Regions from separate parts of the Streptomyces daliensis genome, predicted to be linked through region 2. Evidence: riboswitches for the same ligand, from Rfam matches in the RefSeq annotation. Region 2 holds a riboswitch; the other holds the start of a gene.

Region 1 (14,123 bases), on a different contig from region 2:
TCGGCGCGCTCCTCCGGGGTGAGCCGGTTGAGGAGCTTCCTGGCCGCCGCGAGCTTCTCGCGCACCTCGTTCTTGCTCGCCTTCAGCGCCTTCTGCTGACGCTCCAGGCGGAGGAGCTTCCCGCCCGCCTCTTCCCGCTGCTGTTCCAGCGCGCGCCGGGCGCCGCCGAACTGGGCGAGCCGGTCCTCCTGGCGGCTGCTGATGCGGTCGAGGGTGGCCGCCTTGTCGAGGTAGCCGTCGGGGTCGGAGGAGAGCAGCAGCGTCACGGAGGGGTCCACTCCGCCCGAGCGGTACTGCGCGCCCGCCAGGGCGCCCAGCGCGTTCCGCAGCCGGTTGACCTTGGCCTGGGTCCTGGCGATCCGGTCCTGCGCGTGGTCGACCTGCTCGCGCAGCCGCTCGGTGCGCTCCGCCGCGCCGTTGAACTTCTCGGTGGCGGCCTCGGCCTGCTCGTAGAGGCGGTCGATACGGGAGTTGAGCGCGGGGCGCGAGACGGACGTCTGGTCGTCCCCGGGGCGCGCGCCCGCGGGGGCCGCGGGCGCGAGCGCCGCCGCCGCTCCCGCGGCGGCCGACAGGACCGTGAACCTGGTGGTCCAGCCGGGGCCACGGGGGCCGGTACGTCGATGGGACGGGTGCGAGACCACTGGAGGACGCGCTCCTTCCGCTAGGCGGACGGCGCCGGTCGGCGCCGAACTGCGCGGAGAATGTAGCGGCGTCGCTACGGAGGGTCCAAGAACCGGCCGCGCCGGTGCGGTGGGCGCGTATGCGCGTACCCCGCCGATGACGCAGGTCATCGACGGGGTACGGAGGTCATCGGCGCCCGCCCGTTTTCACCCGGACGAACGACGTTTGGGGCGTGGCGTCAGCCCACGCGCACGCCGAACTGGAACGGCATGTTGTTGATCGACTCGAAGCGCACGCTGGCACCCGGCTTCGGCGCGTGCAGCACCTGCCCGTTGCCCGCGTAGAGGCCGACGTGGTGCAGGTCGCCGTAGAAGAGCACCAGGTCGCCCGGCGCGAGGCCGCTCTGGCTGCCGATGCGGGTGCCCGCGCCGGCCTGCGCCTCGGAGGTGCGGGGTATGGAGACCCCGGCCTGCTGGTACGCCCACGAGGTGAGGCCCGAGCAGTCGAAGGAGCTGGGTCCGGTCGCGCCCCACACGTAGGGCGAGCCGATCTTGCCCTTGGCGGCGGCGAGCGCGGCGCCCGCGCGGGCCGACGCCGAGGCGTCGTTGCCGAGGTCGACGCGCGAGCTGGAGGCGCGGTCGGCGCGGGCCTGCTTGGCCTCCAGCGCCTTGCGCTCGTCAGCGGTGAGCGAGTTGAGGAGCGTACGGGCCTCGGAGAGCTTGCCCTGGATCTTCTTCTTCTTGTCGCTGAGTTCCTCGCGGGTCTCGGCGAGGTCCGACAGCTTGCCCTGGGCCTCCTTGCGCTGCTGCGCGAGGGAGCGCTGCTTGTCCTGGATCTTCTTGAGCGCGTCGGCCTGCTTGGTGCTGAGCTGGTCGAGGGTGGACGCCTTGTCCAGGTAGCTGTCCGGGTCGGACGAGAGGAAGAGCTGCACGGACGGGTCGATGCCGCCGGTGCGGTACTGCGCGGTGGCCATCGAACCGAGGCCGTCCCGCATGTCGTTCAGGTCCTCCTGGCCGCGCGCCACGCTGTCCTGGAGGTTGTCGACCTGCTTCTGGAGCTTCTTGTGCTTCTCCTTGGCGCCGTTGTACTTCTCCGTCGCCGCCTCGGCCTCTTCGTAGAGCTTGTCGACCTTCTCCTTGACTTCCTCCTTGGAAGCCTTGGGGTCGGCGTGCGCCGCCTGGGAGGTCAGGGCGACGGCTGCCGCAGCGGTTGCCGTGAACACGGTCACACGGGTGCGGCTGCGGCTGGGCTGCTTGGGACGACGGTGGGACGCCACTGGGGCGAGCTCCTTCTTCCTCAGCCGCCTGCCGGTCGGTCACTCCGGCTCCACATCACCGGGGCGATCGCCGGGGCGCCGTGGAACTAGGCGGTCCTCCGCTGTCACCCCGGATGGGTGATCAACCGCGCGAAGGTTCGGGCCCAGACATTAGCCATGCGTAACTGATCGGATCAAATCCCTCTGAGGAAAAACCCGTCACACAAGAGGATTCTTTACTCATGACGTACGCGGAGCGACCATGGCGTCACACAGAGGCGGCGAACGGGGCCTTCGCCGGGGGCGGTTGACGTGAAGCGCGAATTCCGGGGTGCTCGCGGCGCTTTGCCGCTCCGGGCGGCTTTTCGCCCTGTTGTCCCCTGTGTTGACCCCTCCGCTGCTCCCCGCGCGTGGTGGACGTGTTACGTCCGCGCGAGCCGCTTCAGCAGCAGCGTCGAGGCGACGGGCCGGGCACCGGCGGCGGCGCAGCCGTCGGCGACCTCGCGGTCCGAGGAGACCACCACGACGGGCCGCCCAGCGGGTTCGGCCCGCACGATACGCCGGATCAGTTCGTCCGCCGTCTGGCCCGGCTTGCTGAACAGCACCCGCACCCCGCGCGGCGGCGCCAGCAGCACGGGAGCCGCCAGCTCCGCGCCGTCGAAGACGCAGGTGACCTCGGCCCCGGACTGGGCCGCCAGCACGGCGAGCCCGCCCAGCAGCCGCAGCCGCTGCTTCTCCAGCGGCATCGTCGGATAGCCGGTCTTGGTGACGTTGTAGCCGTCGACGACGATGTGGGACTGCGGCAGCGCGAGGAGCTGGTCCAGCAGGGCCGGGTCCGTGTCCGAAAGGGCCCGCGCCGCCACGTCCTTGGGCGACATCCGGCCGGGCTCCACCGAGTCCACGGTGTCCGCAGGGCGCACCTCGGTGGGCGGCAGCGCCAGCTCGCGGCGCAGCCCCTGTGCCGCCTCCAGCACCGTGTCCAGGAGCAGTTTGACGCGCATGTCCTCCACGCTGCGCCCCTCGCGGGCCGCGCGGCGGCCCGCCTCCAGGGCCGACTCCGCCTCCGTGAGCCGGGCCTTGAGGCGCCGCGCCTCGCTGTCGGCAGCCGCCTTGTCCGAGGCGGCGGCCGAGCGGACGGACTCCAGCTCGGCACGCAGCTTGCGCACCTCCGCCTCGCCGCGCTTCACATCGCTCTGGGCGCTGCGCAGCTTGCGCTGCGTCGCCTCCAGCTCCTTGCGCAGCGCGTCCAGTTCGCCCCTGCCGCGCTCGGACTCCGTGCGCGCGGCGGTGCGCGCCTCGGCCAGCTCCGCGCGGAGCCTGGCCAGATCGCGCTGGGCCTCCTCGCCCGCGCGCTCGGCCTGCGCGCGCTGGGCCTCCTCGCTCGCGGCGGCGACGAGCTTGGCCCAGCCGTCGGGACGCAGCACATACGCGACCGCCGCCACATCCACGGGATCGGCGGCGGGCGGGGGCGTGCCGTCCTCCAGCGCGCCCGTCAGCTCGGGCAGCATCTCCCGCAGCCGCGAGGCGATGCGCTGCCGGAAGACGGCGTCGTTCTCCAGCGCCGTGGCCATGGCGTTGCCGCCGAACTTGGCGCGGCGCTGCGGGGTGAAGCGGGCGTACTGTCGCAGCGTGACGGGGAGTTCGGCGATGGTCAGCCCGCCCAGCGCGTCCCCGGTGAGGGCCACCACCCTGCGGCGCACCTTCTCGGGCAGCGGGCGGTCGAGGGCCTCCCCGTCATCGTCCGAGGCCGCCGGATCCGGGCCCGATCCCGGTTCCGGGCCCGAGGCCGGGTCAGGGTCCGTAGCCGGGTCAGGGTCCGTAGCCGGGTCAGGGTCCGTAGCCGGGTCAGGGTCCGTGGCCGAATCCGGACCAGGGTCAGGTGCCTCCTGGGGACCCCGCTCGGGTGGCTCGGGCGCCGACAGCTCGCGCTCGGGACCGCGCTCGCCGTCGCCCGTCCGTTCGACCACCGTTCACACCCGCCGTTCCTCAGACCTGTGCGCCCGGGCGGTCCACCAGCTCGACCTCGTCCACGGCGTTGCACCAGCGGCAGCGCACGGATTCGATGCTCTCACTGAGCACCTCCCGCTCCTCCACCTTCGGCTCACCGGCCAGGTCCAGATGGACGTACTCGACCACCTTGCTGGAGCGCGTCACATCGAACCTGGTCAGGTTGCCGCACAGGGTGCAGCGCCAGCGGGTCGTGTCCGTGGGCGTCGGGACCGCCATGGTGTTCGTCCTCATTCCTTCGGGCGTTCCGGGGATCCGGAGCAGCGAGCCGTGCGCACCTTCGGCAGGGGCGAAAGGGGCTGCGGAAGCACGGGGCACTCCCGGTAACCCTAAGTCCTGCCATCGATACGCGTGTGTCGAGGAGCCTGCCCCGTATCCGAGCCGTCATGATCCGCCCATGCGGACGCGCTCTGTGATGACGTATGCACTCATCGGCTCCTGCTGCCTGCTCTTCCTGATCGGTCCTGCCTCCGGCTTCGTCCCCGCCTACGGCACGGGCGAGGAGCTGCACCGCGCCCAGACCGCGTACTTCGAGCGCTGGGGTGTCCTTCCCCACACCCTGTGGGGCGGCGGAATCCGGCCACTGCTGACCCCTCTGACGGCGCTCTTCCTGCACGGGAACTGGATGCACCTGCTCGGCAACCTCCTCTTCCTGTTCGTCTTCGGCGGCATGGTCGAGGAACGCATGGGCACGCCGCGCTTCGCCGTGTTCTACGTGTGCGCGGGCTATGTCGCCCTGCTCTGCTACGCCGCCGCGCACCCCGGCTCGACCGAGACGCTCGTGGGGGCCTCGGGCGCCATCTCCGCCGTGCTGGGGGCCTTTCTCTATCTCTTTCCCCGTGCGCGGGTCACCAGCGTCTATCCCTTCCTCCTCTTTCTGCCGCTGCGCTTCCCCGCCTGGCTCGTGCTGCCGTTCTGGCTGACGCTCCAGTGGATCGCCGCACGCCGGGACACGGACGGGCCCGGCGTCGCCTACCTCGCGCACGTGGTGGGTTTCACGCTGGGCTTCCTGTACGCGTGGCTCCAGTTCCGGGCCGATAAAGTGGGCGGGCCCGCTCCGGCCACCAAGGGAGAGTCCTCACCGTGATCACCTCGATCGTGCTCATCAAGACCAGCACCGACCGCATCCCTGAGATCGCCGAGCAGATCGCCGCGCTCGACGGGGTGAGCGAGGTCTACTCCGTCACCGGTGCCCACGATCTGATCGCGATGGTCCGGGTCGCCCAGCACGACGAGCTGGCCGACGTCATCCCGGGCCGGATCAGCAAGGTGCCGGGCGTGGAGTCCACCGAGACGCACATCGCGTTCCGCACCTACTCGCAGCACGACCTGGAGTCCGCCTTCGCCATCGGCCTCGACGCGTAGGGCCGGGGGCGGGCGCGGACACGTACGCGGAAGTCGCGGCACCCTCCCCGTGGCGCTCATGAAGATTTCCTCACCCGGCCTTCATGCGGCGCCTCCGGTACGCGCGGCAGCCTCCCCGTATGGCCTTCTCACACCGCATCGCGACCCTTACGGCCGTCGTCGCGATCCCGCTCGGCATCGCCGCCACGAGCTACGCGCTGACCGACAGCCCGGACCCGCCGAAGGCGCCCGCCAAGGTGGAGCTGGAGACGGACAGCCCTGCGCCCAGCCCCTCCGGCTCGGACGAGGGCCCGTCCTCGCCCTCCACCTCGCCCTCCGCCTCACCCGGCGACGAGGCAGTACCGCAGCCGTCCGCGACCGACGAGAGTGCCGACGATGACGCCGACGACGGGCCCGGCAGCGACGACGGACCCGGCGGGGACGACAACGGCGACGACGGACCGGGCAGCGACGACGGCTGAGGCCGCCACGTCGAACGGGAACGGAGAGGGGAACGGGACCCGCGCGCGGCCCTGGACGCCGGAGGGGCGCCGCCGCCTCCGCCCGGCCATATCGGCGCGGGTGCGCATCCTGCTGTGGCTGCTGGTGGTCATGGCGGTGGCCCTCGCCGCCGTCGCCACCACCACCCGCTCGATCCTGCTGCGCGACGTCGACCACCGCATCACGCGCCTGCTGGCCCAGGAGACCGGGGAGTTCACCAACTTCGTCGACCGCGGCCAGGACCCGGAGACCGGCAAGCCCTTCACCGAGGCGCGGCGGCTGCTCACGGTCTTCCTGGAGCGGCAGTACTCGGACCCGGACGAGGAGCTGCTCGGGGTCGTCGGCGGGCGCGTCATCCGGCAGGACCGCGACATCCCCACCGCGCTCCCCCTCCACGAGGACAAGGACAACCTGGCCCGCGTCGCCTCGGACCCCGGCCGCTCCGGCACCCTGGAGCGCCCGCAGGGCGACGTCCGCTGGTCGAAGGTGACCATCGAGCCGGGCGGCGACGGCTCGCCGCGCGGCACGTTCGTCGTCGCCTTCCACGCCGACCGCGAGCGCGCGGGGGCCGAGGAGGTCTTCCGCATCCTGCTGGCCATCTCCTGCGTGGCCCTGCTGATGACCGTGTGCATCGGCTGGGCCGTGGCGGGCCGCATCCTGGCGCCCGTGCGGCTGGTACGGATGACGGCGGCCGAGCTGACCGAGCGGGATCTGACGCAGCGCATACCGGTGCGCGGGCGCGACGACATCGCGGCGCTCGCCAAGACCTTCAACGCCATGCTCGACCGGCTGGAGCGCGCCTTCGGCGCTCAGCGCCAGTTCGTCGACGACGCGGGGCACGAGCTGCGCACCCCCATCACCATCGTGCGCGGGCACCTGGAGCTGATGGGCGAGGACCCCGTCGAGCGCGAGCAGACCGTGCGGCTGGTGACCGACGAGCTGGACCGGATGAGCCGGATCGTCGAGGACCTGCTGCTGCTCGCCAAGGCGGAGCGCCCCGACTTCGTAAGCCCCGAGCCCGTGCAACTGGCCGAGCTGACCGCCGACGTGTACGTCAAGACGCGGGCGCTGGGCGAGCGCGCGTGGCAACTGGAGGAGGTCGCCGAGGGCACCGTCCAGCTCGACCCGCAGCGCGTCACCCAGGCGATGGTGCAGCTCGCGCAGAACGCGGTGCAGCACACCGTGCCCGGAGCGCCCGTCCGCATCGGCTCGCGCCGCCTGCCCACGCCGCACGGGCACCCGCACGGGCACCCCGGCGCTGCGGCCCGCGAGGACGGGCTGATCGAGCTGTACGTCGCCGACCACGGGCCCGGTATAGCCCCCGAGGACGCGGAGCGCGTCTTCGAGCGCTTCCGCAGGGGCACCGCGCGGCGGGGTTCGCGGGGCAGCGGCGCCGGGCTCGGGCTGTCCATCGTCAAGGCCATCGCCGAGGGGCACCCCGGGGGCCGCGTCGAGCTGCGGCACACCGAGGGGGGCGGCGCCACGTTCGTCCTCCTGCTGCCCGCAGGGGAACCGGAGCCGGACGAGGAGGACGCGTGAGGCGCGTACCGGAAGACGTACCGGAGAGAGGGAGGGTGACCGCGTGAACCGCATCCTGGTCGTCGAGGACGAGGAGCGCATCGCCTCCTTCGTCGAGAAGGGCCTGCGCGCCAACGGCTTCACCACGACCGTCGCGGCCGACGGCGACACGGCGTACGACTACGCCTGCACCGGCGGCTTCGACCTCGTCGTCCTGGACATCGGCCTGCCGGGCCGCGACGGCTTCACCGTGCTGCGGGAGCTGCGCGAGGCCCGCGTCACCGTGCCGGTGATCGTGCTGACGGCGCGCGACTCCGTACGCGACACCGTCGCGGGCCTGGAGGGCGGCGCCGACGACTGGATGACGAAGCCGTTCCGCTTCGAGGAACTGCTGGCCCGGGTACGGCTGCGGCTGCGCACGGCCGCGCGGGCCCCCGAGGTCACGGTGCTGCGCAGCGGCGAACTGTCGCTCGACCTGCGGACGCGGCGGGCCCGCGCCGAGGGCCGCACGGTCGATCTGACCGCGCGCGAGTTCGTCCTCCTCGAACTGTTCCTGCGGCACCCGGGTCAGGTCCTGTCCCGCGAGCAGATCCTCTCCCACGTGTGGGGCTACGACTTCGACCCGGGCTCGAACATCGTCGACGTGTACGTCCGCGCCCTCCGCAAGAAGCTGGGCCCGGAACGCCTGGAGACGGTCCGGGGCATGGGCTACCGGCTGCCGTAGTGGGGGCGGGGGTGGGAGCCCGCCCCGCCCCCTCCCTCTCATGAAGTCGCTTTCATAAACCGCTCATTGGTGGCTCACCCCAGGTCACAAGACTCGCCGCATGACACTGAGCCCCCGGCAGGCGATCCCCCTGTGCCTCGCCCTGTCCGCGTGCGCCCTGCTCGCCGTGCCCGGCAACTTCGCCGGGCTCGGCGGTGACGCCCGCCTGACCCTGGCCGTGTTCGCGCTGGCGACCTGCGCCTGGGTCGGCACGCCGATCGACGACACGTACATCGCGCTGGGCGCCGGGCTGGCGCTCGCCGCGACCGGGGTCATCAGCAGCGACGTCCTCTTCGGCACGCTCGGCGACGAGACGGTGTGGCTGCTGATCTGCGCGTTCGTGCTGGCCGCCGCCGTGTCCAGGACGGGCCTGGCGGCCCGCGCCGCCGCGTTCCTGGTGAGCGGCGCCCGCTCGGTGCGGCAGCTCGTCCACCTGACGACCGCCGCGCTCGTCGTGAGCGCCTTCGCCATCCCGGCGACCTCGGGCCGCGCGGCGCTCGCGCTGCCCGTCTTCCTCGCGCTCGCGAAGGTCCTCGCCGACCGCACCCGGCTCGTCGTGATGCTGGCACTGCTCTTCCCGACCGTCATCCTGCTGTCCGCCGTCGCCACCCTCATCGGCGCGGGGGCGCATCTGATCACGGTCAGCGTGCTGTTCGAGACGACGGGCAAGCACATCGGCTTCACCCAGTGGCTGCTCCTCGGGCTGCCGCTCGCCGTGGTCAGCTCCCACGCCGCGGCCGAGATCGTGCTGTGGACGACCACGCGCCGCGCCGACAGGCGCGGGCCCGTCCGGATCACCGCAGAGGACATCGAGGCGCACTCGGAGACCCCCGTGACGGGGCCGCTCTCGCAGAGCGAGGCGCGCTCGGCGCTGCTGCTGGCCACCGTCGTCGCGCTGTGGTGCAGCGAGCCGCTGCACGGGGTGTCGCCCGCGCTGGTCGCGCTGATAGGCGCCGTCGTGGCCGCCTCGCCCGCGCTGGGCACGGTGGGGCTCAAGGACGCGCTGAAGACGGTGCCCTGGTCGCTGCTGCTGTTCATGGCCGCGACGATGGCGATGGGCGTGGCCCTCTCGGAGTCGGGCGCGGCGCGCTGGCTGGTGAGCGGGCTGCCCGGGGGCGGGTCGGTGCCGCGCTGGCTCTTCCTCGGCGTCGTCGTCGCCGTCAGCACAGCGGCCCATCTGCTGCTCCAGTCCCGTTCGGCGCGCTCCAGCGTGCTGGTCCCCCTCGTGGTCGCCGCCGCGGTCGGCGCCGGGGTCAACCCCGTCGCCGCCGCGCTCGCCTCGACCGCCGCCGCGGGCTTCTGCCACACCCTCCCGGCCTCGGCCAAGCCGGTCACCCTCTTCTCCGACATCCCCGGTACGCCGACGTACGGGCCCCGCGACCTGCTGCGGCTCTCCGCCGTGCTGGCACCGGTGACCGCCGCGCTGGTGCTGCTCTTCGCCCTGGCCGTCTGGCCGCTGCTCGGCGTCCCGGTCCTGTGACCGGCCCCGTCAGGCGGCTCGCCCGTCGCCCCGTCCGCCCGCTCCTCCAGGAGGCCACCGCCGTGTCCCCGTTCACCCGCCCCCCGTACCACTTCGCCATCGCGCCCAGCGGCTTCAAGGAGTCGCTCTCCGCGCGCGGCGCCGCCGAGGCCATCGCCGAGGGTGTGCGCAGGGCAAGCCCCGAGGCCACCCTCGACCTCATACCGCTGGTGGACGGCGGCGAGGGCACGGCAGAGGCGCTGGCCGCCGCGACCGGCGGCAAGCTGATCCGGCGTACGGCGACGGGCCCGGTCTCCGCGCCCGTACGCACCCACTTCGCGCTGCTCGGGCACACCGTGCCCGCCGTGCCGACCGCCGTGGTGGAGATGGCCGCCGTCGCCGGGCTCTCGCTCGTCCCCGCAGAGCGCAGGGACCCGGGCGCGACGACGACGTACGGCGTCGGCGAACTGATCCGCGCTGCCCTGGACTCCGGCGCGCGGCGGGTGCTGGTGGGCTGCGGCGACTCGGGCACGTCCGACGGGGGCGCGGGCGCGCTCCAGGCCCTCGGCGCACGGCTGCTGGACGCGGACGGGCGCGAACTGCCGCGCGGCGGCGAGGCGCTGGCCCGCCTCGACCGTATCGACCCGCGCGGCCTCGACCCCCGGCTGCGCGAGGCCGAACTGCTGGTGGCCTGCAACCCGTTCAACGTGCTGTGCGGCGAGCGCGGGGTCGCCCGGGTCTTCGGGCCGCAGAAGGGGGCGACCCCGGCGCAGGTGGAGCGGCTCTCCCTCGGCCTGGAGCGCTGGGCCGACACCCTCGTACGCGACGTGCTCGTACGCGACGGGGTGGGCGGCCACGGTGCCGGTGCCTCCGCGGACCAGGCCCCGGCCCCGGCCCCGGACCTGCGGCACGCGCCGGGGACCGGTGCTTCCGGGGGGCTCGGCGCCGGGCTCGCCGCGCTCGGGGCACGGCTGCTGCCGCGCTTCGAGGTGCTGCTGGACCGGTTCGGGCTGGACGCGCGGCTCGCGCGCGCCGACCTCGTGATCACAGCCGAGGGCTCGCTCGACGGGCAGACCCCGCGCGGCAAGATCCCCGCCGAAGTGGCGCGCAGAGCGAAGGCGTTCGGGAAGCCGGTGCTGGCGCTGGCCGGGTCGCTGGGCGAGGGCGCGGAGGAGGTCAGGGCGTCGGGCATCGACGCGTACCGCTCCATCCTGCCCGCGCCCGTCGGCCTGGCCGAGGCCCTGACCAGGGGCGACGAGTACCTCGCCGACGCGGCGGAGCACGCCGTGCGCATGGTCCTGCTCGGCACCCGGCTGCCCCGCGAGGACGCGGGCCCCGCGGCCGGGCCCCCGGCGCAGACCCGGGCCCAGGCCCACGCCTAGCCGCAGGCCCGGACTCGGACCCGGACTCGGACCCGGACCCCGACCCGGGCTCAGGCGGTGGACGCCGCGCTCTGCGCGTCCCGGTCGGGGACGCAGCGCCCGTCCTCGGTCCGGTAGCTCCAGCGGGCGCCGTCGGCCACCAGCTCCCGCACCGCGCGGACGAACCGCTCCACGTGCTCGTCCGGCGTCCCCGCGCCGAAGCTGACCCGGATCGCGTTGAGCGACCGCTCACCGGGCGCCGCCTCGGGCGCCCCGCACTCGCCGGGCTCGTCGTCCTCGCCGCCCAGCAGGGTGCGCAGGAGCGGGTGGGCGCAGAAGAGCCCGTCGCGCACGCCGATCCCGTACTCGGCGGAGAGCGCGGCGGCGAAGTGCGAGCTGTTCCAGCCGTCGACGACGAAGGAGAGCACCCCGACCCGGTCGGCGTCGTCCCCGAACAGGGACAGCACCCTGACCTCGGGCACCTCGGCGAGCCCGGCCGTCAGCCGCCCGAGCAGCTCCCGCTCGCGGGCGACGAGCCGGTCGAAGCCGGCCTCGGTCAGCGCGCGGCAGGCGGAGGCGATGGAGTAGGCGCCGATGACGTTCGGCGAACCGGCCTCGTGGCGGGCCGGGCCGGCCTGCCACTCGACGTCCACGCCGCCGTCGGCACGGCGCGCGACCTTGCGGCTGGCGCCGCCGCCCGCGAGGTACGGCTCGGCACGCTGGAGCCAGTCGGCCCGCCCGGCGAGGACACCGGCGCCGAAGGGCGCGTACAGCTTGTGCCCGGAGAACGCGACCCAGTCGACGCCGAGTTCGCGCAGGTCGACCGGGTGGTGCGGGGCGAGCTGCGCGGCGTCCAGCACGATCCGCGCGCCGTGCCGGTGCGCGGCCTCGGCCAGTCGCCGTACGGGCCAGATCTCCCCGGTGACGTTGGAGGCGCCGGTCACGCACACCAGCTTGGGGCCCTTGGGCGCCTGGTGCAGCGCCTCCTCCAGGGTGGCCACGGCCTGCTCGGGCGAGCGCGGCGCGTCCAGGTAGGTGGTCTCCCGGGCGCGCCACGGGAGCAGCGAGGCGTGGTGCTCGGTCTCGAAGACGTAGACGTGCGTGCCCTCGGGCAGCGCGGAGGCCAGGAGGTTGAGGGAGTCGGTGGTGGCGCGGGTGAAGACGACCTGGTCGCCCTCCCGGCAGTTGAGGAAGTCGGCGACGGCCTGGCGGCTCTGCTCGAACAGCTCCGTGGAGAGCTGCGAGAGGTATCCGGCGCCGCGGTGGACGCTGCCGTAGTACGGCGCGTAGGCGGCCACGTCGTCCCACACCCGCTGGAGGGCGGGGGCCGAGGCGGCGTAGTCGAGGGCCGCGTAGGTGACCTCGCCGCCCGTCACGAGCGGCACGAGGACGTCCCGCCCGAGCACGGGCAGCGGCGTACAGGCGGCGTCGGCCGGAGCGTCGGAGGCGGGCCCGGCGGAGGCGGCGGACAGGGCGGAGGGGGCGGAAGCGGAGTCGGAGGCAGGCAGGAACGACATGGCGGTCTCCCGGAAGAAGGCAGCCGTACGGGACTCGACGCGCGGACGGGGACGGGGGACGCGGTGCGCTTCCCACGTCGGCCGGGCGGAGGTGTCCGTACGGGAGGAAAGGAATGGGGATAAGGAAGGGATCGGAAACGGGGGGCCGACCGGCCCTATCGCATTCGCTGACTCACGAGACGCTCCTCAAGACCAGGACCCCTGGTATGAGGGATCCGTGCTTGCCGCAGACCTTGCTGTCGTACGGCCTGGTCATCACCCGGGGCACCCCACCACGGAAGGAGGGTTGCCGGACAGCGGAGCCGGGGCCTTGTTCGCTGTCACTCGTGACCTGGGCAGGAGTATGGCACACGTGATCGGCGGCGCGCAGCGGGGTGTCCGCATCCCGGACACGGACACCCCGCCACGATCACCTCGCGCGGCCCGTCAGCAGGCCGTCAGCGGTCCGTCAGCGGGCGTCCTGCCGCCCGTCCGCCGTGGCCCCGGCCCCGGCCCCCGCCCGCGCCAGCAGCGCGCCGATCTCCTCGTGCAGCCGGCGCGGCACCCGCGTGCCCCAGCGCGCCGCCGCCTCCTCGGCCAGCTCCCTGCTCCAGGCCCAGCTCGCGCGGGCCGCCTCGGCGACGGCGTGCCGCTCGGCGGGAGCGGTCGCGGCGGCGTAGCGGGCGCGCTCGGCCGCGGGCAGGTCCGCCTCCAGGGCGCGGCTCGGGGTGAGCCAGTGCCGCGTGGAGCCGCGCAGCAGCCTGCACAACTGGAGCTGGTGCGGGGCGACCACGGTGTGCAGCAGCGCGTGCGACCTGGCCGTCTCGCCGCGGGCCAGCACATGGGCCAGCATCAGCGTCCAGTTCGTCAGCTCGTCGGTGAGCTGCTGCGCGGTGGGCTCGGGCTCCGGGGGCCGGAAGTCCGCCAGCTCCCCGGCGGCCCGGGTGAGCGCGCCCGTCCGGTCCAGCAGCACGGCGGCGCCGGGCTCTGGCAGGTGCACCATTCCGGCCCAGTCCGCGATCTTCGCGATGCCGGAGGTGGCGGGCTCGAAGTGGAACTCGCCGCGCATCAGATCGTCGAAGACGACGGCGAGGATGCCGTACATGTTGGTGTAGGCGAGCTTCAGCGGGGCCAGCCGCTCGATGAACGCGCGGCCGTCGAAGCCGTCGGCGTGCGCGTCGGCGACGAACACGTACGCCTCGATGTCGGAGTGCTCGTCGGCCTCGCCCACCGTCCAGGAGCCGTAGAGCAGCACCCCTTCGAGGCGCGGTTCGGCGGCGGCCAGTTCGCGCAGGCGGGCGATGCGCTCGTCGAGGACGGGCGAGGGCGTGGCGGCGGGGTCGTGTGCGGGGAAGGGCATGGGAAGGAACGTCTCCTGAGTACGGGCGCGTGCGCGGGGGCGCATCGCTGTACGGGCGTGTGGGCATACGGGCATACGGAGATCGCCCGACGGCGCCGGGCTGTCACCGGTGATCGGTGTCGCGGTGTCCGCGCACCCGCTCAGGAGAAGACGGCCATGCGCGGCATCCTAGGAACCCGTACGCCCCCGCTGCACCCCGTTTTCCGGGCGTACCCCCGGCCCCGTCCCCACCCCGACCCGCACCCGTACCTCGTAGCCCACCAGCACCACCGCCACCGTCAGCAGGCTGAGCCAGAACTGGGAGCGGCTGTCGGGCAGGAAGGCCATCGCGAGGATGACGGCGGCCATGCCCGCGATCGTCGCCCAGCTCAGCCAGGGGAACAGCCACATGCGCAGCGTCAGCCGTTCGGGTGCCGTGCGCTCCAGCCCGCGCCGCAT
Region 2 (14,123 bases):
CGTGACGACGAGCATCCCGTCGGCCCCCAGCGAGGCGGCGACGGCCCGCGCCCCGCGCCGCTGCGCCCCGCGTGCGGCGCGCAGCGGCTCGGTGTGCCCCGTGATCCCGGCCAGCTCCTGCGAGTTGGGCTTGACGAGGTCGGGCCGCGCTGCCAGCCCGCGCCGCAGGGGTTCGCCGCTGGTGTCCAGCAGCACGGGTATCTTCGCGGCCCGCGCCTCCCTGATGAGCTGCGCGTACGCGCCGACCGGCACCCCGGGCGGCAGGCTCCCGCACAGCGCGACGGCGCGCGGCGCGGGAAGCGGACGGGCGCGGTCGCCGTCGTGGGGCTCGCCGCGCAGCAGCCGCCCGTAGGCGGCGAGCAGCGTCCCCCACTCGTCCGGGCCGACCTGCGGCCCCGGTTCGTTGAGCTGCGTCGTGTCGCCGCTCGACTCGTCCACGACGCCGACGGTGCGGCGCGTGCTGCCCGCGATGGGCAGGAGCGCGTCCTCGACGGGGAAGCCCGCGTCGTGCGCGCGGTATGAGGTGTCCTCGGCGAGGAGCCGTCGCAGCTCCTGTCCCGTACCGCCCCCGGCGAAGCCCGTGACGACGGTGCGGTGCCCGAGCGCGGCGAGCACGCGGGCCACGTTGAGGCCCTTGCCGCCGGGCCGCTCCGTCACCTCGCGGACGCGGTGCGAGCCGTGGACGTCGAGGCGGGGGACACGGTAGGTGAGGTCGAGGGCGGTATTGAGCGTGACCGTCAGGATCACCAGGAACAACCCCCTACGACAGGTACCCGCCCCCGAGTACAGGAACAGCCGCACGGACGCGAACGGCGAAGCGACGACAGCGAATCGGTGAAGCAGTGACGACGGACAGGCGACAACGGACAGGTGAGCGGGCGCACACGAGGTGACGACCGCGCGCGAGCGATCATGCCATCGCACACCCCCGGAGGCGACCCCCCGGGGGTTCCGAAGCGGTCTCGAACTCGGCTTTTGGCGCGATCTGTTGGCCCTGTGACCGGGGACGACGGGAGTGACGGACCCATCACGGACCCACCACGGACCCATCACGGGCCCCGTGGACCGGCGGCCCGTCACCCCGTCCGCCCGTCAGCCCGCGGCACGCACCGCCGTGCCCGGCTCGACCACCCACTCGCCGCGCCGCATGACGCCCACGAGCGCGAAGTCCTCGTCCAGTACCACGAGATCGGCGTCCTTGCCCGCCTCCAGCGAGCCGACCCTGTCGTCGACGCCGAGGAGCCGCGCCGGGTTCGCCGACAGGGCGCGGACGGCGTCCTCGACCGCGATGCCGTCGACGGTCACGGCACGCCGGAGCGCGCGGTCCATGGTGAGCGTGGAGCCCGCGATGGAGCCGCCCTCGACCAGCCGCGCGACGCCCTCCTTGACCTCGACCTCCATCGGGCCGAGCGGATAGCGGCCGTCGCCCATCCCGGCGGCGCCCATCGCGTCGGTGATGAAGGCGACGCGCGAGGCGCCCGCGCTGCCGAAGGCCAGTTCCAGTACGGACGGGTGCAGATGGGTGCCGTCGTTGATCAGCTCGACGGTGATCCGCTCGTCCTCCAGGAGCGCGGCGATGGGCCCCGGCGCGCGGTGGCCGAGCCCCGGCATCGCGTTGAAGAGGTGCGTGGCGACGCTCGCGCCCGCCTCGATGGCCTCGCGGGTCGCGTCGTAGGTGGAGTCGGTGTGTCCGACGGCCGCGATGACGCCGTTCTCGACGAGCAGCCGTACGGAGTCGAGCCCGCCGGGGAGTTCGGGCGCCAGCGTCATCATGCGGGCGCTGCCGCGTGCCGCGTCCACGAGCTTGCGCACGTCGGCGGGCGCGGGGTCGCGCAGCAGCGCCGGTTCGTGGGCGCCGCAGCGGTGCGGGGAGATGAAGGGGCCCTCGAAGTGGACGCCCGCCAGATCGCCCTGCTCGGTGAGTTCGCTGAGCGTGCCCGCCTGCTGGGCGAGGTCGTCCAGGTCGCCGGTGACGGTCGAGGCGACCATGGTCGTGGTGCCGTGGCCGCGGTGGGTGGCGATGGCCTTGAGCGCTTCCTCGGGCGTACCGGCGGAGAAGGACGCGCCGCCGCCGCCGTGCACGTGCATGTCGACGAAGCCGGGCACGATCCAGTGCCCGCCCAGGTCGAGCACGTCGCCGCCCGCGCCGGAGCCTCCCGTCGCGCCGGAGCCTCCCGTCGCACCGGAGCCCCCCGCCGTGCCGGAGCCCCCCGCCCCGTCGAACCCCTCGTCCGCGCCCCCCTGGCCGACGGCGGCGAGTGTGCGGCCCTCGACGGCCAGCCACCCGTTCTCGGCGACGCCTCCCGGCAGCACCACCCGTGCCCCGGTCAGCACCTTGCGCTTGGTCATCGGCTCGCAACCTCCGCGGAGAGAAGATCCCAGGCGAGAAGTCCCGCGCCCAGGCAGCCTGCGGCATCCCCAAGCGCCGCGGGCACGATCGTCGGGATGTGCTGGAAGGTGACCCGTTCCCGTACCGCGTCCCGAAGCGGCACGAACAGGGTGTCGCCCGCCTCCGCGAGCCCGCCGCCGATGATCAGCGTGCGGGGGTCGAGGAGGGTCAGGGCCGTGACGAGCCCGGCGGCGAGCGCGTCGAGCGCGTCGCGCCACACGGCGAGGGCGCGCGGGTCCCCCGACTCGACGGCCTTGGCCGCGTCGGCCGCCGTGGCCTGCGGGTCGCCGCACGCCTTCGCCCAGGCGTGGCCGACGGCCGCGGCCGAGGCGAGCATCTCCAGGCAGCCACGCTGCCCGCACCGGCACCGCGGCCCCTCGGGGCGCACCGAGATGTGCCCGATCTCGCCCGCGCTGCCGTGCGCCCCCGGCTCGACGCGCCCATCGATGCCGATGGCTCCGGCGATGCCCGTGCCGAGCGGCACGAAGAGGAAGCGGTCCACGCCCTCACCCGCGCCGATGCGGCCCTCGGCGAGCCCGCCCGTGCGCACGTCGTGCCCGAGCGCGACGGGCAGCGCGCCGCCGAGGCGCGCGCTCAGCAGCGCGCGCAGCGGCACGTCGCGCCAGCCCAGGTTGGCGGCGTAGACGGCGATGCCGTTCGCCTCGTCGATGATGCCGGGGACGGCGACACCGGCGGCTGACGGCTCGTTCCCGAACCGTTCGACGCCGTACGCGCGCAGCTCAGCCGCGAAGCCGAGGATGCCCTCGACGACGGCCTCGGGACCGCGGTCGCGGTCGGTGGCGCGGCGTGTTTCGTGGAGCGGCTGGTTGTCGGGCCCGATGAGGGCGGCCTTCATTCCCGTGCCGCCCACGTCGAGGGCGATGACGTATTCCCGAGGACTCACAGGGGTCAGTCTCCCGCGAGAGCACGGGAAAGGTCTAGTCCACTCGCGCGACTGGCCGCGTCCGGCCGCGTCCGGCGGGATCTTTGACGCTCTTCGAGTGCCGGTGCACCGTGCTGACCTGGGCAGGAGAAGGCCGTTGCGGAAGTGGTAGGGGTGGTGGTGTAGACCTTGTGGGGTACGGAGTGGAGACTTCCGTTCCATACGTGTGCGGTCTCGAAGGCGCGGCCGACGGGACGAGTGCGAACGATGGCCGGTGGCCATACAGGGGCTAAAGGGGTAGTTCACGTGGAACGTCGGCGTTTTCTGGGGCTGGCGGCGACGGGCCTCACGGGTGCCGTGGGACTCACCGCCACGGCGTGCGGCAGCGGCTCGGACTCGGGCGACGGCGTCACGCTCAAGATGGTCGCGGCCGACTACGGCGACCCGGGGGGCGACAACAGCACCCAGACCTACTGGGACGAGGTCTCCCGCGCCTTCACCAAGAAGCACCCCAACATCACCGTCGACGTCTCCGTCTACAGCTGGAACGACGTCGACAAGAAGGTCGCCGACATGGTCAAGCGCGGCGAGGCACCCGACATCGCCCAGATCGGCGCCTACGCCAACTACGCCGACCAGGACAAGCTCTACCCGGCCAGCGACCTGCTCTCCATCCCCGTCCAGGCCGACTTCCTGCCCTCGCTCGCCGAGGCGGGCGAGGTGATCCGGGTGCAGTACGGGATGCCGTTCGCCTCCAGCACCCGGCTGCTCTTCTACAACAAGACCCTCTTCAGCGAGGCGGGGCTCGACCCCGAGGCGCCGCCCGAGAGCTGGAAGGAACTGAAGCGGGCAGCCGCCGCGCTCAAGGACGCGGGCGTGAAGATCCCGTACGGGCTGCCGCTCGGCCCCGAGGAGGCACCGGCCGAGACCATGATGTGGATGCTCAGCGCGGGCGGCGGCTACACGGACACCGTCGGCACCTACACCATCGACTCCGCCGAGAACGTCCGCGCCTTCACCTGGCTCCGCGACGAACTCGTCGGCGAGGGCCTCACCAACCCCGGCCCCGGCAGCACCGACAGGCAGGACCTCTTCGACGCGTTCTGCCGGGGCGAGGTCGGCATGCTCAACGGCCACCCCACGCTGATGCAGCAGGCCGACCGGCACGACGTGAAGTACGGGACGGCCGTGCTGCCCGGCGACGGCGGCCCCGCCAAGGCCACCATGGGCGTCGCGGACTGGATGATGGGCTTCAAGCAGAACGGGCACCGCGAGCAGATCGGCGCGTTCCTCGACTTCGCCTACAGCGAGAAGAACCACTACGCCTTCGCCGACCGCTACGACATGCTCCCCGTGACGACGGCCGCCCGCGAGCGGATGCGGCGCGACAAGGGCCACAAGGAGCTGTGGAGCTTCCTCGACGAGCTGGCCACCGCCGAGTTCTACCCGGCGGGCAAGGTCTCCTGGGCGCACGTCAGCGCCGAGATCAAGAAGTCGATCGGCAAGGCCGTGGAGAAGGGCGGCAGCCCCGCGAGCGTCCTCGGCGGCCTCCAGCGCAAGGCCGAGGCGGAGGAGACGGCAGCCCAGTAGGCCGCCGCCCCGGCCCGTTGTCAGTGGCCGGGGTTACGTTGGGACGCATGACGGAGGAGACCGGAGCGGGGGAGACCGGAGCGGGCGCGGGGGAGAGCGTGGCGCTCCACGAGGAGCGGTCCGCGTCGGGGCTGTCGGAGCGCGACAGGGCGGTGCTCGCCGTCGAGCGGCGCGGGTGGCCGGGCCCCGGCGCGAAGGAGCGGGAGATACGGGAGCGGCTCGGCCTCTCGCCGACCCGCTACTACCAGTTGCTCAACGCCCTCCTGGACGATCCCCGCGCCCTGGCCCACGACCCCGTCACGGTCAACCGGCTGCGCGCACGGCGCGAGGAGCGGCGCGCACTGCGCTGAGAGCGGCGCGGTACGGGTGCGGGGCCGTGCGCGTCCGCGTCGCGCATGGTCACGTGCGGGCCGCCAGCCGGTAGTGTCCCTGGCATGGTCGCCGTGCCCACACCTCGTACCGCCCCTGGCAGGGAAGCCCTCGACGCGATCGTGGCCGAGCCCGGCCGTGCCGTGGTCGCCGTGGACTTCGACGGAACGCTCGCGCCGATCGTCGCCGACCCCGAGCAGGCCCGCGCACACCCCGGCGCCGTGCCCGCGCTGTCGCGGCTCGCGCCCCGGCTGTGCGCCGTGGCCGTGATCACGGGGCGGCCCGTGGAGGCCGCCGTGCGCTACGGCGGCTTCGAGGGCGCAGCGGGCCTCGACCACCTCACCGTGCTCGGCGCCTACGGCGCGGAGCGCTGGGACGCGGCGACGGGGACCGTGCGGCGCCCTGAACCGCCCGTCGAGATCGAGAACCTGCGCCGCGAGCTGCCCACCCTGCTGGAGGAGCTGCGGGCCCCGGAGGGCACCTGGGTGGAGGACAAGGGCCGCGCCCTCGCCGTCCACACCCGTCGCGCCGAGGACCCCGCGGGCGCCTTCGCGCTGCTGCGCGAGCCGCTGGCCGCGCTGGCCGAGCGGCACGGGCTGCGCGCGGAGCCAGGACGCATGGTCATGGAGCTGCGCCCGCACGGCGTGGACAAGGGCGCGGCACTCGCCGAGTTCGTCCGCGCCGCGGGCGCCGGAGCGGTCCTGTACGCGGGCGACGACCTCGGCGACCTCGCCGCCTTCAGCGCGGTGGAGAAGCTGCGCGGCGAGGGCGTGCCGGGGCTGCTGGTGTGCAGCGGCAGCGACGAGGTGACCGAACTGGCCGAGCGCGCCGACCTCACTGTGAACGGCCCGGCTGGCGTGGTCGATCTGCTGGAGCGCCTCGCGGACTCGCTGCGTTGACGCCTCGCGGACTCGCTGCGCTGACGCCGCGCGGGGGCGCTGCGCTGTGCGGCGCCGCTACCGGAGTGCGTTGAGCTGATCCAGGAACCAGCGCTCCGGCGGGAGCGCCGTGGCCGCCGCGGCCAGCCGCTTGGTGCGCTCCGCACGCTCGTCCCGCTCCATCGTCAGCGCCTCGTGCAGCGCTTCGGCGGTGGCCGTGACGTCGTACGGGTTGACCACGAGCGCGTCCTCGCCCAGTTCAGCGAAGGCGCCCGCCTCGCGCGAGAGGACCAGCGCGCAGCCGTCGTCGGAGACGACCGGCACCTCCTTGGCGACGAGGTTCATGCCGTCCCTGATCGGGTTGACCAGCGCGACGTCCGCCAGCCGGTAGGCGGCAAGCGAGCGCGCGAAGTCGTCCTTCACGTGCAGCACGACCGGGGTCCAGCCGCCCCGGCCGAACTCCGCGTTGATCCCGTCGGCGACGCGCGAGACCTCGTCGGTGTAGTCGCGGTACACCTCCAGGTCCTGCCGCGAGGGGTACGCGAAGGCCACGTGCACGACGCGCTCGTGCCACTCGGGGTGGTCGGCGAGGAAGCGGCGGTAGGCGCGCAGTCCGCGCACGATGTTCTTGGACAGCTCCGTGCGGTCCACGCGGACGACCGTGCGCCGGGGCGCGCCGTCGGGCCCGGTACCGACCTGCGTACGCAACTGCGCCATCCGCTCCGCCACGTCGTCGCGGTGTGCGCGCTCGCGCAGGAAGTCGGCGTCGGCGCCGAGTCCGTGCACGCCGACGCGGGTCGTGCGGCCCTCGTACGACACCGTCAGCTCGTGGCCGCCCTCGCGCGAGGTCACCTCGGCGCCCAGCACGCGCGCACAGCAGTCCGCGAACGCCTCGGCCCACCGCCACGTCAGGAACCCGGCGCGGTCGGCGCCCAGGATGCCGCGCAGGACCTGCGCCGCGGTCTCGTCGGGAAGCAGCGCGTAGTAGTCCGGCGGGGCCCACGGGGTGTGCGAGAAGTGGCCGATGCGCAGGTCGGGACGGCGGGCGCGCAGCAGCGCGGGGACGAGGGTGAGGTGGTAGTCCTGCACCAGCACGACGGCGCCCTCGCCCGCCTCCTCGGCGAGCGCGTCGGCGAACGCGGCGTTGTAGCGCTCGTACGAGGTCCACTGGCGCGTGAAGTCCTCGTCGAAGGACGGCTCGACGGGGGTCTGGTACAGCAGGTGGTGGACGAACCACAGCACGGAGTTGGCCACGCCGTTGTACGCGTCCCTGAACGTCTCCTCCGGGATGTCCAGCATCCGTACGGACTGGCCGCCGGTGTCCTCCGGGTCCAGCTTGCCGGTGCGGCCGGCGGCGCGCTGTGCGGCTTGGCGTGCGGCTTCGCGGTCGTCGTCGCCGAGCGCGGCGCACACCCACACGGCGTCGGTGTCCGGGCCGATGGCCGACAGCCCGGACACGAGTCCGCCGCCGCCGCGCTTGGCCTGGAGCGTGCCGTCAGGGGCGGCGCTGTAGGCGACCGGGCCACGGTTGGACGCGACCAGGACCTGCGCGTGCGGGGGCTGCGCTGAGGGGGTGGCGGGTTCGGCGACCATGCGCGGAGCTTAGCCGCCCCGAGATCCGCCCAAACGTAACCCTTCGCGGGGGGCGGAAGGAAACGCAGGGTTGCCCCTGCACGGGGGTGTTGCGCGGGACGGTCGCCCCGTGAAGCGGGCACCGTAGGGTCCCGCGCTGGGTTTGTGCCTCGGCACGCCAAGGCGCATCGCGCATCCCGCCCCGGGCGTGCGGGGTTGCACGGGGGTGCCCTTACGCCGCGTGGAGGCGGGTGTACTCGGGGACGTCGCGCATGGGTTCCCGTTCCTCCGTGGCGATCGAGTGGTCCCGCGCCCGGAACCCGCCCTCGCCCTCGCGCTCGAACTGCGTCAGCAGACCCCCCACCAGATGCCCCCGCGAAAGCCGGAGCTGCGCGGTGCGGTAGATCGTCGCGGCCATGCGCCCGAGTGCCTGCCCGTCCTGGTGGCGGTGCCGCCGTATGCCCACGTCGGCCTGCCCGAGCGCGTCGAGCCCCACCGTGTGCAGCGCGTCGATCAGCAGTCCCAGCTCCACCCCGTAGCCGACGGGGAACGGCAGCCGCTCCAGCAGGGAGCGCCGCGCCGCGTACTCGCCGCCGAGGGGCTGGACGAAGCCCGCGAGCTGGGGCCAGTGGAGGTTCAGCAGGGGGCGTGCCACCAGTTCCGTGACGCGGCCCCCGCCCGCGGGGTCGGACCCGAGCGGGCGGTCGTACATCGCCTTGACCAGGTGCAGCTCGGGCTCCAGCAGCAGCGGTCCGACGATCCCGGAGACGAAGGCGGACGAGAAGTCGATGAGGTCGGCGTCGACGAAGCAGACGATGTCGCCGTCGGTCGCCAGCAGCGACCGCCACAGCACCTCGCCCTTGCCGGGCAGCGCGGGCAGCCGGGGCAGCACCTCGTCGCGGTGGATCACCTTCGCGCCCGCGGCGGCGGCGACCTCTGCCGTGCGGTCGGTGGAGCCGGAGTCCATGACGACCAGCTCGTCGACGAGGGGCGCCACCCCGGTCATCAGCTCGCCGCGGATGACGGAGACGATCTTCCCGACCGTCGCCTCCTCGTTGAGCGCGGGCAGCACGACGCTGACGGTGCTGCCCGCGTTCCGTTTGGCCGCGAGAAGCTCGCCGATCGGGCGGCGATCGGTCGCTGACCAGGACCGATGGCTCAGCCACTGCTCTACTTCTGGCAGCACTGGACGCTCCCCATGTGATCCATCTCGCGGTTCGGACGACTATCTCAAGACTCGGGGCCTTCGGTTACAGTCTTGAACAACGCGGATGACGACCGCATGTCGGGGTCGATCTGCGTAGTGTGCACTTGCACGGTCCAGTGCGTGCACCGCAAAACTTCATACCGCTCATCCAGAGGGGCAGAGGGAAACGGCCCGTTGAAGCCCCGGCAACCCTCCAGCCGGTCTCGCGATCATGGCGAGGCTCCCGGCTTGGGAAGGTGCCAATTCCGTCTCGTGGCGAGATACGTCACGGGGAAGATGAGGAGAAAGGGCCTCGCCTCCATGGCTGTGCAAGCTGCTGAGCAGCAGGACACCGTATCCCCGCAGGACAACGCCACCGTCGATCTCGGCCCCGCCGTCGCGCTCTCCTGCCGTGAGTGCGGAGAGCGGATCCCGCTCGGCCCGGTCTTCGCGTGCGAGGCGTGTTTCGGGCCGCTGGAGATCGCTTACGACCTTCCCAGCGGCGACCCCGAGGGTCTGCGCAAGCAGATCGAGGCGGGCCCCGACAACATCTGGCGGTACGCGCCGCTGCTGCCCGTCCCCGCCGACGTGGCCTCGAAGCCCAGCATCAACCCGGGCTTCACCAAGCTGGTCAAGGCCGACAACCTGGCCCGTGAGCTGGGCATCACCGGGTCCCTCCACATCAAGGACGACTCCGGCAACCCGACGCACTCCTTCAAGGACCGCGTCGTCGCCATCGCCGTGGAGGCGGCCCGCGCCTTCGGCTTCACCACGCTGTCCTGCTCGTCGACGGGCAACCTGGCCGGCGCCGTCGGCGCCGCAGCGGCCCGCGCGGGCTTCCGCTCCTGCGTGTTCATCCCGCACGACCTGGAGCAGGGCAAGGTCGTGATGGCCGCCGTCTACGGCGGTGACCTGGTCGGCATCGAGGGCAACTACGACGACGTCAACCGCTTCTGCTCCGAGCTGATCGGCGACCCGCTGGGCGAGGGCTGGGGGTTCGTCAACGTCAACCTGCGCCCGTACTACGGCGAGGGCTCGAAGACACTCGCGTACGAGATCTGCGAGCAGCTCGGCTGGGAGCTGCCGGACCAGATCGTGATCCCGATCGCCTCCGGCTCGCAGCTCACGAAGATCGACAAGGGTCTGAAGGAGCTGATCAGGATCGGGCTCGTCGAGGACAGGCCCTACAAGATCTTCGGCGCCCAGGCCGAGGGCTGCTCGCCCGTCTCCCGCGCCTTCAAGGACGGGCACGACGTCGTGCGCCCGGTGCGCCCCGACACCATCGCCAAGTCGCTGGCCATCGGCAACCCGGCCGACGGGCCCTACGTCCTGGACATCGCACGCCGTACGGGCGGCGCGGTGGAGGATGTGAACGACGAGCAGGTCGTCGACGCGATCAAGCTGCTGGCGCGCACGGAGGGCATCTTCGCCGAGACCGCGGGCGGCGTGACCGTCGGCGTGACCAAGAAGCTGATCGAGGAAGGGAAGCTCGACCCCTCCCTCACCACCGTCGTCCTCAACACGGGCGACGGACTCAAGACCCTGGACGCGGTCGCCCCGACCACCGGGCCGTCCGCCATCATCCGTCCGAACCTGGACTCCTTCCGAGAGGCTGGCCTCGCATCATGAGCGTGAATGTCCGTATCCCCACCATTCTCCGTACGTACACCGGTGGCCAGGCCGAAGTGAGCGCCGAGGGCGCCACGCTGTCCGAGGTGCTGACGGACCTGGAGAAGAACCACGCGGGCATCGGCGCGCGCGTTCTCGACGACGAGGGCAAGCTGCGCCGCTTCGTCAACGTGTACGTGAACGACGACGACGTCCGCTTCGAGCAGGGTCTGGAGACGCCGACGCCGGACGGCGCGGGCGTCTCCATCATCCCGGCCGTCGCGGGCGGCTGCTGAGCCCGGGCCGAGCCCCGACGGGGTCCGGCTGTCCGGACCTCCATGATTCTTCGATGGGTCTTCGTTGAATCTTCACTGATGACGGGCCCGAAGCGTCCGTGAACGGTCAACGCATCGAATATTGTCGAATCGCTCCCTCCTGATCCGACCGGAGGGAGCGATTCCGCATTCCGGGCCGCGATAGGGTGGCGTCAATCCCCTCCCCCGTGCGCGCCCAGCGCATATGAGAACGCGACAAGTTGTGCCCCAAAACGAGGCCGCAATTGTCGTGTTGGTGGCCTATGCCCGGCCCGACTTGCCCTGATTTCAAGGGACTTCAGCGTTTATTCCCGATCGGCCGTACCCAGAATTCTCGTCCGATTGACCTGTTGCAGAGGGCGTCCGTGCAGATACATTCAGCCGCGGTCGACGCGTTCCGGCGCACGCTTCCGCTTAGGCAGAAGTGAGGTCTGACCCGGGTTCGTGAAGTGCGGGCTCGTGCAAGGGCCAGTAATAGGGGAGTTAGGAATGGCTCAGGGCACCGTCAAGTGGTTCAACGCGGAGAAGGGGTACGGCTTCATCGCGGTCGACGGTGGTGCGGACGTGTTCGTCCACTACAGCGCGATCCAGATGGACGGCTACCGCACTCTCGACGAAGGGCAGCGGGTCGAGTTCGAGATCTCGCAGGGTCAGAAGGGGCCGCAGGCGGACATGGTCCGCGTGACCGGCTGAGCGCCGACCAGACTGCGCAGAGCGTGGAGGGGCCGCATCTTCGGATGCGGCCCCTCATGTCTGTCCAGGGGGTGTTTTCGTCCGGGGGCGTCCGGGGCCCGGCTCATGGGGGGGGGTGCCCGGACCGGTCGGCCGGTCCGGAGTCGTACCGTCGGATACGGAGGGCGCGCGGACCCGTGCCGGAGGCCGTTCACGTCCGCGCGCACAGCCGCGCACGTCCGCGCGCGTATACACGCGCCCCGCCGAGCACCCCGCGCCGGGCCTTCGAACCGCCGCAGCCGCTTGCACTCGCGGGGGTCGAGTGCTAATCATTGGCGTTAGCACTCTACGAGTGAGAGTGACAACGAAGGACCGGGTCGGTGAGGCCCGCAGCCGGGTGGGTGCAAGGAACCGCCCGGGTTGCAGGCCGTCCGTCGCGGGCGCCAGCGCGGTCCGGATCATCCGTACCCTGGCTTCGCCGGGGGGACCCCCAGTCCGGGAGGACCACTTCACATGGCCAAGATCATCGCGTTCGACGAGGAGGCGCGGCGCGGCCTTGAGCGCGGTATGAACCAGCTCGCCGATGCCGTCAAGGTCACCCTCGGGCCCAAGGGCCGCAACGTCGTGCTGGAGAAGAAGTGGGGCGCCCCCACGATCACCAACGACGGTGTCTCCATCGCCAAGGAGATCGAGCTCGAGGACTCCTACGAGAAGATCGGCGCCGAGCTGGTCAAGGAGGTCGCGAAGAAGACGGACGACGTCGCCGGTGACGGCACGACGACCGCGACCGTCCTCGCCCAGGCGCTCGTCAAGGAGGGCCTGCGCAACGTGGCCGCGGGTGCCAACCCGATGGCGCTGAAGCGCGGCATCGAGAAGGCCACCGAGGCCGTCTCCGGCGCGCTGCTGGAGCAGGCCAAGGACGTGGAGACCAAGGAGCAGATCGCCTCCACCGCCTCCATCTCCGCCGCCGACGCCCAGATCGGCGAGCTCATCGCCGAGGCGATGGACAAGGTCGGCAAGGAAGGCGTCATCACCGTCGAGGAGTCGCAGACCTTCGGTCTGGAGCTTGAGCTCACCGAGGGCATGCGCTTTGACAAGGGCTACATCTCCGCCTACTTCGCCACCGACATGGAGCGGATGGAGGCCGAGCTGGAGGACCCGTACATCCTCATCGTCAACTCCAAGATCAGCAACGTGAAGGACCTCCTTCCGCTGCTGGAGAAGGTCATGCAGTCGGGCAAGCCGCTGCTGATCATCGCGGAGGACGTCGAGGGCGAGGCCCTCTCCACGCTGGTCGTCAACAAGATCCGCGGCACCTTCAAGTCCGTCGCCGTCAAGGCCCCGGGCTTCGGCGACCGCCGCAAGGCCATGCTCGGCGACATCGCCATCCTCACCGGCGGTCAGGTCATCTCCGAGGAGGTCGGCCTCAAGCTGGAGAACGCCGGTCTGGAGCTGCTCGGCCGCGCCCGCAAGGTCGTCATCACCAAGGACGAGACCACCATCGTCGACGGTGCCGGTGACAGCGAGCAGGTTCAGGGCCGCGTCAACCAGATCCGCGCCGAGATCGACAACAGCGACTCGGACTACGACCGCGAGAAGCTCCAGGAGCGTCTGGCGAAGCTGGCCGGCGGCGTGGCCGTCATCAAGGCCGGTGCCGCCACCGAGGTCGAGCTGAAGGAGCGCAAGCACCGCATCGAGGACGCGGTGCGCAACGCCAAGGCCGCCGTCGAGGAGGGCATCGTCGCCGGTGGTGGCGTGGCTCTGCTCCAGGCGTCCAGCGTCTTCGAGAAGCTGGACCTGGAGGGCGACGAGGCCACCGGTGCCGCCGCCGTCAAGCTGGCCCTGGAGGCCCCGCTCAAGCAGATCGCGGTCAACGCCGGTCTCGAGGGTGGCGTCATCGTCGAGAAGGTCCGCAACCTCACCCCGGGCAACGGCCTCAACGCCGCCACCGGCGAGTACGTGGACATGATCGCCGAGGGCATCATCGACCCGGCCAAGGTGACGCGCTCCGCGCTCCAGAACGCCGCCTCCATCGCGGCGCTGTTCCTCACCACCGAGGCCGTCATCGCCGACAAGCCGGAGAAGGCCGGGGCCGGCGCCGCCGACCCGACCGGTGGCATGGGCGGTGGCATGGACTTCTGATCCACCGGAGTTTCCTCCCGGCGGATCGGCGGCTCCACGCCGTACGGATCGGACCGAGGGCGGCATCCCCTGCACGGGGGTGCCGCCCTCGGCGCGTGTCAGGGGTCGGGCTGCGTAGGAGGGGGTGCCGAAGGATGCGTACGGATTCTCGTACGGGGGTCGCGCGCGTGGGTATGCCGTGGGCAGGTACGGAGGGCGTACGGCGCACGTACGGAGGGGGCCGGGCACGGGCGCGCTGTACGGGGCGGGCGCGCCAACCGCTGTCGCGCCCACGGCGGTTTAGCCCGCCGCAGCGGGGCTAACCGGACCGGGCAGGTTTCCACGAAGTTTTTCACGAGCCGCACGAGCTACGAGAGACGAAAGCCCGGGGTGGGACACATGACCGCAGTCGTGATCGTGATCCTGGTACTGGTGGTGGTCGCCCTCGCCGCCGGTGCCCTCTATATGAGCCGCGCGAAAGGCGGCGGCAAGGGCGGTCTGAAACGGCGCTTCGGCCCCGAGTACGAGCGGGTCCTCGCGC

What was found. Region 2 has a riboswitch for S-adenosylmethionine ahead of thrC (threonine synthase). Riboswitches for the same ligand answer to the same signal wherever they lie in the genome.
Region 1: another riboswitch for S-adenosylmethionine. It lies ahead of ACYVOO_RS39315 (aminotransferase class V-fold PLP-dependent enzyme); the one in region 2 lies ahead of thrC (threonine synthase).

Annotation. Positions count from the first base shown of each region.
Region 1 covers NZ_BAAGSO010000136.1:97,806-111,928, forward strand. The annotation lists gene ACYVOO_RS39260 (C40 family peptidase) at 1-641, opposite strand, end outside; gene ACYVOO_RS39265 (C40 family peptidase) at 860-1,897, opposite strand; gene ACYVOO_RS39270 (NYN domain-containing protein) at 2,299-3,588, opposite strand; gene ACYVOO_RS39275 (hypothetical protein) at 3,863-4,102, opposite strand; gene ACYVOO_RS39280 (rhomboid family intramembrane serine protease) at 4,299-4,970, shown strand; gene ACYVOO_RS39285 (Lrp/AsnC family transcriptional regulator) at 4,967-5,248, shown strand; gene ACYVOO_RS39290 (small secreted hydrophilic protein) at 5,368-5,709, shown strand; gene ACYVOO_RS39295 (sensor histidine kinase) at 5,840-7,267, shown strand; gene ACYVOO_RS39300 (response regulator transcription factor) at 7,311-7,970, shown strand; gene ACYVOO_RS39305 (SLC13 family permease) at 8,071-9,489, shown strand; gene ACYVOO_RS39310 (glycerate kinase family protein) at 9,552-10,850, shown strand; gene ACYVOO_RS39315 (aminotransferase class V-fold PLP-dependent enzyme) at 10,901-12,346, opposite strand; SAM riboswitch class IV at 12,559-12,678, opposite strand; gene ACYVOO_RS39320 (nucleotidyltransferase domain-containing protein) at 12,795-13,685, opposite strand; gene ACYVOO_RS39325 (amino acid permease) at 13,854-14,123, opposite strand, start outside.
Region 2 covers NZ_BAAGSO010000133.1:20,160-34,282, forward strand. The annotation lists gene ACYVOO_RS37485 (1-phosphofructokinase family hexose kinase) at 1-747, opposite strand, end outside; gene nagA (N-acetylglucosamine-6-phosphate deacetylase) at 1,093-2,349, opposite strand; gene ACYVOO_RS37495 (ROK family protein) at 2,346-3,245, opposite strand; gene ACYVOO_RS37500 (ABC transporter substrate-binding protein) at 3,579-4,862, shown strand; gene ACYVOO_RS37505 (DUF3263 domain-containing protein) at 4,910-5,212, shown strand; gene otsB (trehalose-phosphatase) at 5,297-6,130, shown strand; gene ACYVOO_RS37515 (alpha,alpha-trehalose-phosphate synthase (UDP-forming)) at 6,188-7,702, opposite strand; gene ACYVOO_RS37520 (glucosyl-3-phosphoglycerate synthase) at 7,914-8,867, opposite strand; SAM riboswitch class I at 9,030-9,171, shown strand; gene thrC (threonine synthase) at 9,189-10,496, shown strand; gene ACYVOO_RS37530 (MoaD/ThiS family protein) at 10,493-10,771, shown strand; gene ACYVOO_RS37535 (cold-shock protein) at 11,279-11,482, shown strand; gene groL (chaperonin GroEL) at 11,975-13,603, shown strand; partial or broken gene ACYVOO_RS37545 (hypothetical protein) at 13,982-14,123, shown strand, end outside.